DNA from 2 places in the Virgibacillus sp. Bac332 genome. Region 1 is predicted to be linked to the other one. Evidence: a T-box and tRNA genes for the amino acid it is inferred to sense, from the RefSeq annotation. Region 1 holds a T-box; the other holds one or more tRNA genes.

Evidence for each region. The T-box of region 1 lies ahead of leuS (leucine--tRNA ligase). A T-box ahead of a tRNA ligase gene usually reads a tRNA of that ligase, here a tRNA-Leu.
Region 2: it encodes a tRNA-Leu, which carries the amino acid that the T-box ahead of leuS (leucine--tRNA ligase) is inferred to sense. The anticodon was not compared.

Annotation. Positions count from the first base shown of each region.
Region 1 covers NZ_CP033046.1:4,069,764-4,073,163, forward strand. The annotation lists partial or broken gene leuS (leucine--tRNA ligase) at 1-1,644, opposite strand, end outside; T-box leader at 1,705-1,917, opposite strand; gene D9782_RS19950 (tRNA 5-(aminomethyl)-2-thiouridylate-methyltransferase MnmM) at 2,024-2,587, shown strand; gene D9782_RS19955 (tetraprenyl-beta-curcumene synthase family protein) at 2,781-3,400, opposite strand, start outside.
Region 2 covers NZ_CP033046.1:1,151,197-1,154,596, forward strand. The annotation lists rRNA gene D9782_RS05415 (23S ribosomal RNA) at 1-798, shown strand, start outside; rRNA gene rrf (5S ribosomal RNA) at 948-1,063, shown strand; tRNA gene D9782_RS05425 (tRNA-Val) at 1,122-1,197, shown strand; tRNA gene D9782_RS05430 (tRNA-Thr) at 1,202-1,277, shown strand; tRNA gene D9782_RS05435 (tRNA-Lys) at 1,346-1,421, shown strand; tRNA gene D9782_RS05440 (tRNA-Leu) at 1,437-1,521, shown strand; tRNA gene D9782_RS05445 (tRNA-Gly) at 1,543-1,617, shown strand; tRNA gene D9782_RS05450 (tRNA-Leu) at 1,624-1,712, shown strand; tRNA gene D9782_RS05455 (tRNA-Arg) at 1,716-1,792, shown strand; tRNA gene D9782_RS05460 (tRNA-Pro) at 1,799-1,875, shown strand; tRNA gene D9782_RS05465 (tRNA-Ala) at 1,882-1,957, shown strand; rRNA gene D9782_RS05470 (16S ribosomal RNA) at 2,100-3,400, shown strand, end outside.

The sequences.
Region 1 (3,400 bases):
CATAAAGGAATTTATGCCAAAATCGTGCATATAACAAGTGAAGGACAGCATGTTCTGCTCCACCAATATAAATATCAATCGGTAACCATTCTTCAAGAGCTTTTGGATCCGCAATTTCATTAGGGTTATTCGGATCAATATACCGTAAGAAATACCAGCAGCTTCCTGCCCACTGAGGCATTGTGTTTGTTTCTCTTCTACCTTTCATACCCGTTTCTGGATCGATAACATTTACCCAATCGCTATTTGCTAATGGTGATTCACCATTTCCAGAAGGCTTAATATTATCCATTGCAGGGAGCTCAAGCGGTAATTCCTCTTCTGGTACAGTGGTCATTGATCCATCTTCCCAATGGATAATAGGAATAGGTTCACCCCAATAGCGTTGTCGTGCAAACAGCCAATCTCGTAAACGATACGTAACTTTCTTCGTACCTTTACCAGTTTCCTCTAACCAGTCAATCATTTTTGCTATGGCTTTCTCTTTATCCAATCCATTTAAGAAATCAGAATTTACGTGTTCACCGTCACCCATATAGGCTTCTTTCGTAATCTCTCCCCGGCTACCACTTCTACAATTGGCAATTCGAATTTAACTGCAAATTCATAGTCTCGGTCATCATGTGCGGGGACTGCCATAATAGCTCCTGAACCGTAGCTCATTAATACATAATCAGCGATCCATATTGGCATTTTTTCTTGATTAACTGGATTAATGGCATAGGCCCCAGTAAATACACCTGTTTTATCCTTAGCTAAATCCGTTCTCTCCAAATCGGATTTCGTTTGGATATCTTTAATATAAGTATCAACAGCAGCTTTCTGTTCATCTGTCACGATCTTTTCAACCATTGGATGTTCAGGAGCTAATACAGCATAAGTTGCACCGAAAAGTGTATCGGGTCTAGTCGTAAATACCGTAAACGTTTCATTTGAATGATCAACTGTAAACTGTACTTCAGCACCTTCTGATCGCCCAATCCAGTTACGCTGCATATCCTTCAAGCTTTCTGGCCAATCCAATTCATCTAAATCTTCGAGTAAGCGATCAGCATAAGCAGTTATTTTCAACATCCATTGCTTCATAGGTTTCCGAACAACAGGATGACCGCCTCGCTCACTTTTCCCATCTATTACTTCTTCATTCGCTAGAACCGTTCCTAAAGCAGGACACCAGTTCACAGCAACCTCATCCATATAAGCTAGACCTTTTTCATAAAGCTTCGTAAAAATCCATTGTGTCCATTTATAGTAATTCGGATCCATTGTACTAATTTCACGATCCCAATCATAGGAAAATCCAAGTGCTTGAATTTGTCTCTTAAAAACAGCAATATTTTGTTCTGTAAAATCCGCTGGACTATTTCCAGTATCAATCGCATATTGCTCAGCCGGTAAACCGAAAGCATCCCATCCCATTGGATGAAGTACTTCGTAACCCTGCATCCGTTTCATTCTTGAAATAATATCTGTTGCTGTATAGCCCTCTGGATGCCCTACATGTAATCCAGCACCAGATGGGTATGGAAACATGTCTAACGCATAAACTTTTTCTTTTTCAGAAAATGTATCCGTTTTGAATGTTTTGTTTTTCAACCAATACGTTTGCCACTTTTTTTCAATTTGTTGATGATGAAAACTCATTACATTTCCTCCTTTACTTCTACATATGTTTTTGTAAACGAAAAAAAGCCACTCATCCCTATAAGGGACGAGAAGCTTTTCCCGCGGTACCACCCAGATTAATGCAAATTCCTGCATTCACTTGAGATCCGTAACGTGGATCCACGGCAGAAACTACTTTATCACTTCTGCAACATTAAAGGTGAGTTCATAAATTTCCAGGGACAGTTTACACCAACCACTGCCTCTCTTTTCCTGTAGGGATTTATTACTAATCCTTTGCATAGTCATTATCGTATATGATGTATAAGAATTGTAATGAATTGCATACACTTTGTCAAGACAATACTACGTATAATCTGGTAAAATAAGTCTAACCATCATATTAAAGGAGTATACCATGTTACACGGAATATTACATTATGCCCATTATTTATTGGAAAATTCTATAGAAAAAAATGAGACGGTAATTGACGCGACTTGTGGTAATGGTAATGACACTTTATTTTTAAGTAAAGTTGTCGGTGAAAATGGACGAGTCATTGCTTTTGACATTCAACAGGAGGCGATTCGTTCTACGAAGCAAAAACTAGTAGAAAATAACCGTGAGAATGTCGACCTGATCCTTGACAGTCACGCAAATCTAAAAAAACACTTACCCTCCGAAGAAATTCTATTAGGTGGGGCTGTGTTTAATTTAGGTTATTTACCAAAAGGTAATAAATCAGTTATAACCAAAGGAACTTCAACAATTACTGCAATCGATACGATATTAAAGTATTTAAAGCGTGGTGGATTGATCGTAATTGTGATCTATCATGGACATGAAGGAGGAAAAGAAGAAAAGGAAGCTGTAATAAAACATGTCATGAGGTTAAATCAACGATGGTATCATGTTTTACAATATGGCTTTATTAACCAAAAAAATAATCCGCCTTTTATAATCGCTATTCAAAAAAGATAATAATGGTCTATCTCCATGCAAGGTACGCCTAGTTTCTGAGCGTGGCCCAACACGCGCCTATTTATCCACATGGGCAAATTTTGTAATTTCCTAGACTACCAGTAAAGTGGAGGACCTCCTCCACTTTTATGCTACTATACGTATTTTCATTTTCCCTTTTTATGAATATCATCCTTAAAATATCTCCCGCTACTCAATCCTGTCGACTACTAGTAACTAATCTTTTTAAGTAATAATAACTTCTCGTGTTCCAGTGAAAAAATTTCGAAGCTACTCCACTCGCTTTTAATAATTGTCGCTTCATTTGACGAGAGCCGTCAATTAACTTGACCTTTTCATCTCCTAAATACAACCCAACTAGACCCTGCAGTACCATTTGATGAAATGGAGCATCTGGTAGCATCGTTGAATTAACGTGAGCTTCTAATAAAAAGTGCCGAAATCGTTCCTGCATCGTTATTTGATCTGGGTAATAATTACAGAAGTTCAAATCTTCCTCTTCTTTATCCTCCACTTGGTCGATATAATAATCAAGTAAAATATGCAAGCACTGAATATATGGAAAATATCCAGATACTAATCGGCTTGCTCTGTCTGAACTAAGTCTCCCAGCAAACCCATAGCAGGCCAAACAATATATTCCAAGCGTAGATCCTGCTGCTGCTGAAAATTCATACCAGCTTAACGGATATGCATTCATATTCTCTGACCACTTTGTTAATCGTGGTATACGTTCTTCCATGATCACATGCTTGTGTACCTGTAAATCCATATACAATTTTGCCAATTTAAGCGCATGCTCTTGGAAAAGAT
Region 2 (3,400 bases), 1.6 Mb from region 1:
ACAGCTTGTACAGGATAGGTGGGAGCCATCGAATCGTGAGCGCTAGCTTACGTGGAGGCATCCGTGGGATACCACCCTGGCTGTACGAACCTTCTAACCCAGGACCGTGATCCGGTTCGGAGACAGTGTCAGGCGGGCAGTTTGACTGGGGCGGTCGCCTCCCAAAAGGTAACGGAGGCGCCCAAAGGTTCCCTCAGAATGGTTGGAAATCATTCGCAGAGTGTAAAGGCAGAAGGGAGCTTGACTGCGAGACCTACAAGTCGAGCAGGGACGAAAGTCGGGCTTAGTGATCCGGTGGTTCCGCATGGAAGGGCCATCGCTCAACGGATAAAAGCTACCCCGGGGATAACAGGCTTATCTCCCCCAAGAGTTCACATCGACGGGGAGGTTTGGCACCTCGATGTCGGCTCATCGCATCCTGGGGCTGTAGTCGGTCCCAAGGGTTGGGCTGTTCGCCCATTAAAGCGGTACGCGAGCTGGGTTCAGAACGTCGTGAGACAGTTCGGTCCCTATCCGTCGTGGGCGTTGGAAGTTTGAGAGGAGCTGTCCTTAGTACGAGAGGACCGGGATGGACACACCGCTGGTGTACCAGTTGTTCCGCCAGGAGCATAGCTGGGTAGCTACGTGTGGCAGGGATAAGTGCTGAAAGCATCTAAGCATGAAGCCCCCCTCAAGATGAGACTTCCCATCACTTCAAGTGAGTAAGATCCCTCAGAGATGATGAGGTTGATAGGTTCGAGGTGGAAGCGTGGTGACACGTGGAGCTGACGGATACTAATCGATCGAGGACTTAACTAACTTCTTTTGGTTGTCGTTGAATGATCTCTTATTTAGTTTTTAGGGTACAAAAAAATCCTTGCATTTTCTCAGGAAACTGCATATAATATAACTTGTCCTTAAGAAGAAGGACGTTCTGAAACAACACAGAACGATCTACATCCTTTAGGTCTGGTAGCAATAGCGGAGAGGTCACACCTGTTCCCATGCCGAACACAGAAGTTAAGCTCTCCAGCGCCGATGGTAGTTGGGGCTTTGCCCCTGCAAGAGTAGGACGCCGCCAGGCATTATACTTAATTTTTAATTCAAAACGCAATTTATTTATGCGTTGCACATAGTGCATCGGAGGATTAGCTCAGCTGGGAGAGCACTTGCCTTACAAGCAAGGGGTCGCAGGTTCGAGCCCTGCATCCTCCACCATAAAGCCGGCCTAGCTCAACTGGTAGAGCAACTGACTTGTAATCAGTAGGTTGGGGGTTCAAGTCCTCTGGCCGGCACCATTTTCATTATACTTGTTAATTATGTACGAGTTATTAGTTCGCTAGAACTTCTAGAATTAAAAATTTATGAGCCATTAGCTCAGTCGGTAGAGCATCTGACTTTTAATCAGAGGGTCGGAGGTTCGAATCCTCCATGGCTCACCATAATAATATAATTTTGCGGGTGTGGCGGAACTGGCAGACGCGCTAGACTTAGGATCTAGTGTCTTCGGACGTGGGGGTTCGACTCCCTCCACCCGCACCATTCATAAAAATATATTGTATTGCGGAAGTAGTTCAGTGGTAGAACATCACCTTGCCAAGGTGGGGGTCGCGGGTTCGAATCCCGTCTTCCGCTCCAAGCCAAGCCGGGGTGGCGGAATTGGCAGACGCACAGGACTTAAAATCCTGCGGTGGGTTTCCACCGTGCCGGTTCGAGTCCGGCCCTCGGCACCATAAGCGCCCGTAGCTCAATTGGATAGAGCGTTTGACTACGGATCAAGAGGTTAGGGGTTCGACTCCTCTCGGGCGCGCCATTTTTTCGGGAAGTAGCTCAGCTTGGTAGAGCACATGGTTTGGGACCATGGGGTCGCAGGTTCAAATCCTGTCTTCCCGACCATTATATGGGGCCTTAGCTCAGCTGGGAGAGCGCCTGCCTTGCACGCAGGAGGTCAGCGGTTCGATCCCGCTAGGCTCCACCAATATTTGCTCTTTGAAAACTGAACAAAACAACCAGTATGTCAAGAGAAAAACATGCAACTGTTTTTTCTTGAAAATAACCAGAAGGAAACTTCTGGAGCAAGCTAAGACATCATAATTAACGGTGTTAATTATGAACAAACTTTTTTGGAGAGTTTGATCTTGGCTCAGGACGAACGCTGGCGGCGTGCCTAATACATGCAAGTCGAGCGCGGGAAGCAGGCAGATCCTCTCCGGAGGTGACGCCTGTGGAACGAGCGGCGGACGGGTGAGTAACACGTGGGCAACCTGCCTGTAAGATTGGGATAACCCCGGGAAACCGGGGCTAATACCGGATAATACTTTTCGTTGCATAACGAGAAGTTGAAAGGCGGCTTTTAGCTGTCACTTACAGATGGGCCCGCGGCGCATTAGCTAGTTGGTAAGGTAACGGCTTACCAAGGCGACGATGCGTAGCCGACCTGAGAGGGTGATCGGCCACACTGGGACTGAGACACGGCCCAGACTCCTACGGGAGGCAGCAGTAGGGAATCTTCCGCAATGGACGAAAGTCTGACGGAGCAACGCCGCGTGAGTGATGAAGGTTTTCGGATCGTAAAACTCTGTTGTCAGGGAAGAACAAGTGCCGTTCAAATAGGGCGGCACCTTGACGGTACCTGACCAGAAAGCCCCGGCTAACTACGTGCCAGCAGCCGCGGTAATACGTAGGGGGCAAGCGTTGTCCGGAATTATTGGGCGTAAAGCGCGCGCAGGCGGTCCTTTAAGTCTGATGTGAAAGCCCACGGCTTAACCGTGGAGGGCCATTGGAAACTGGAGGACTTGAGTACAGAAGAGGAGAGTGGAATTCCACGTGTAGCGGTGAAATGCGTAGAGATGTGGAGGAACACCAGTGGCGAAGGCGACTCTCTGGTCTGTAACTGACGCTGAGGTGCGAAAGCGTGGGGAGCGAACAGGATTAGATACCCTGGTAGTCCACGCCGTAAACGATGAGTGCTAGGTGTTAGGGGGTTTCCGCCCCTTAGTGCTGAAGTTAACGCATTAAGCACTCCGCCTGGGGAGTACGGCCGCAAGGCTGAAACTCAAAAGAATTGACGGGGGCCCGCACAAGCGGTGGAGCATGTGGTTTAATTCGAAGCAACGCGAAGAACCTTACCAGGTCTTGACATCCTCTGCCAATCCTAGAGATAGGATGTTCCCTTCGGGGACAGAGTGACAGGTGGTGCATGGTTGTCGTCAGCTCGTGTCGTGAGATGTTGGGTTAAGTCCCGCAACGAGCGCAACCCTTGATCTTAGTTGCCAGCATTTAGTTGGGCACTCTAAGGTGACTGCCGGTGACAAACCGGAGGAAGGTGGGGATGACGTCAAATCATCATGCCCCTTATGACCTGGGCTACACACGTGCTACAATGGATGGAACAAAGGGCAGCGAAGCCGCGAGGTCAAGC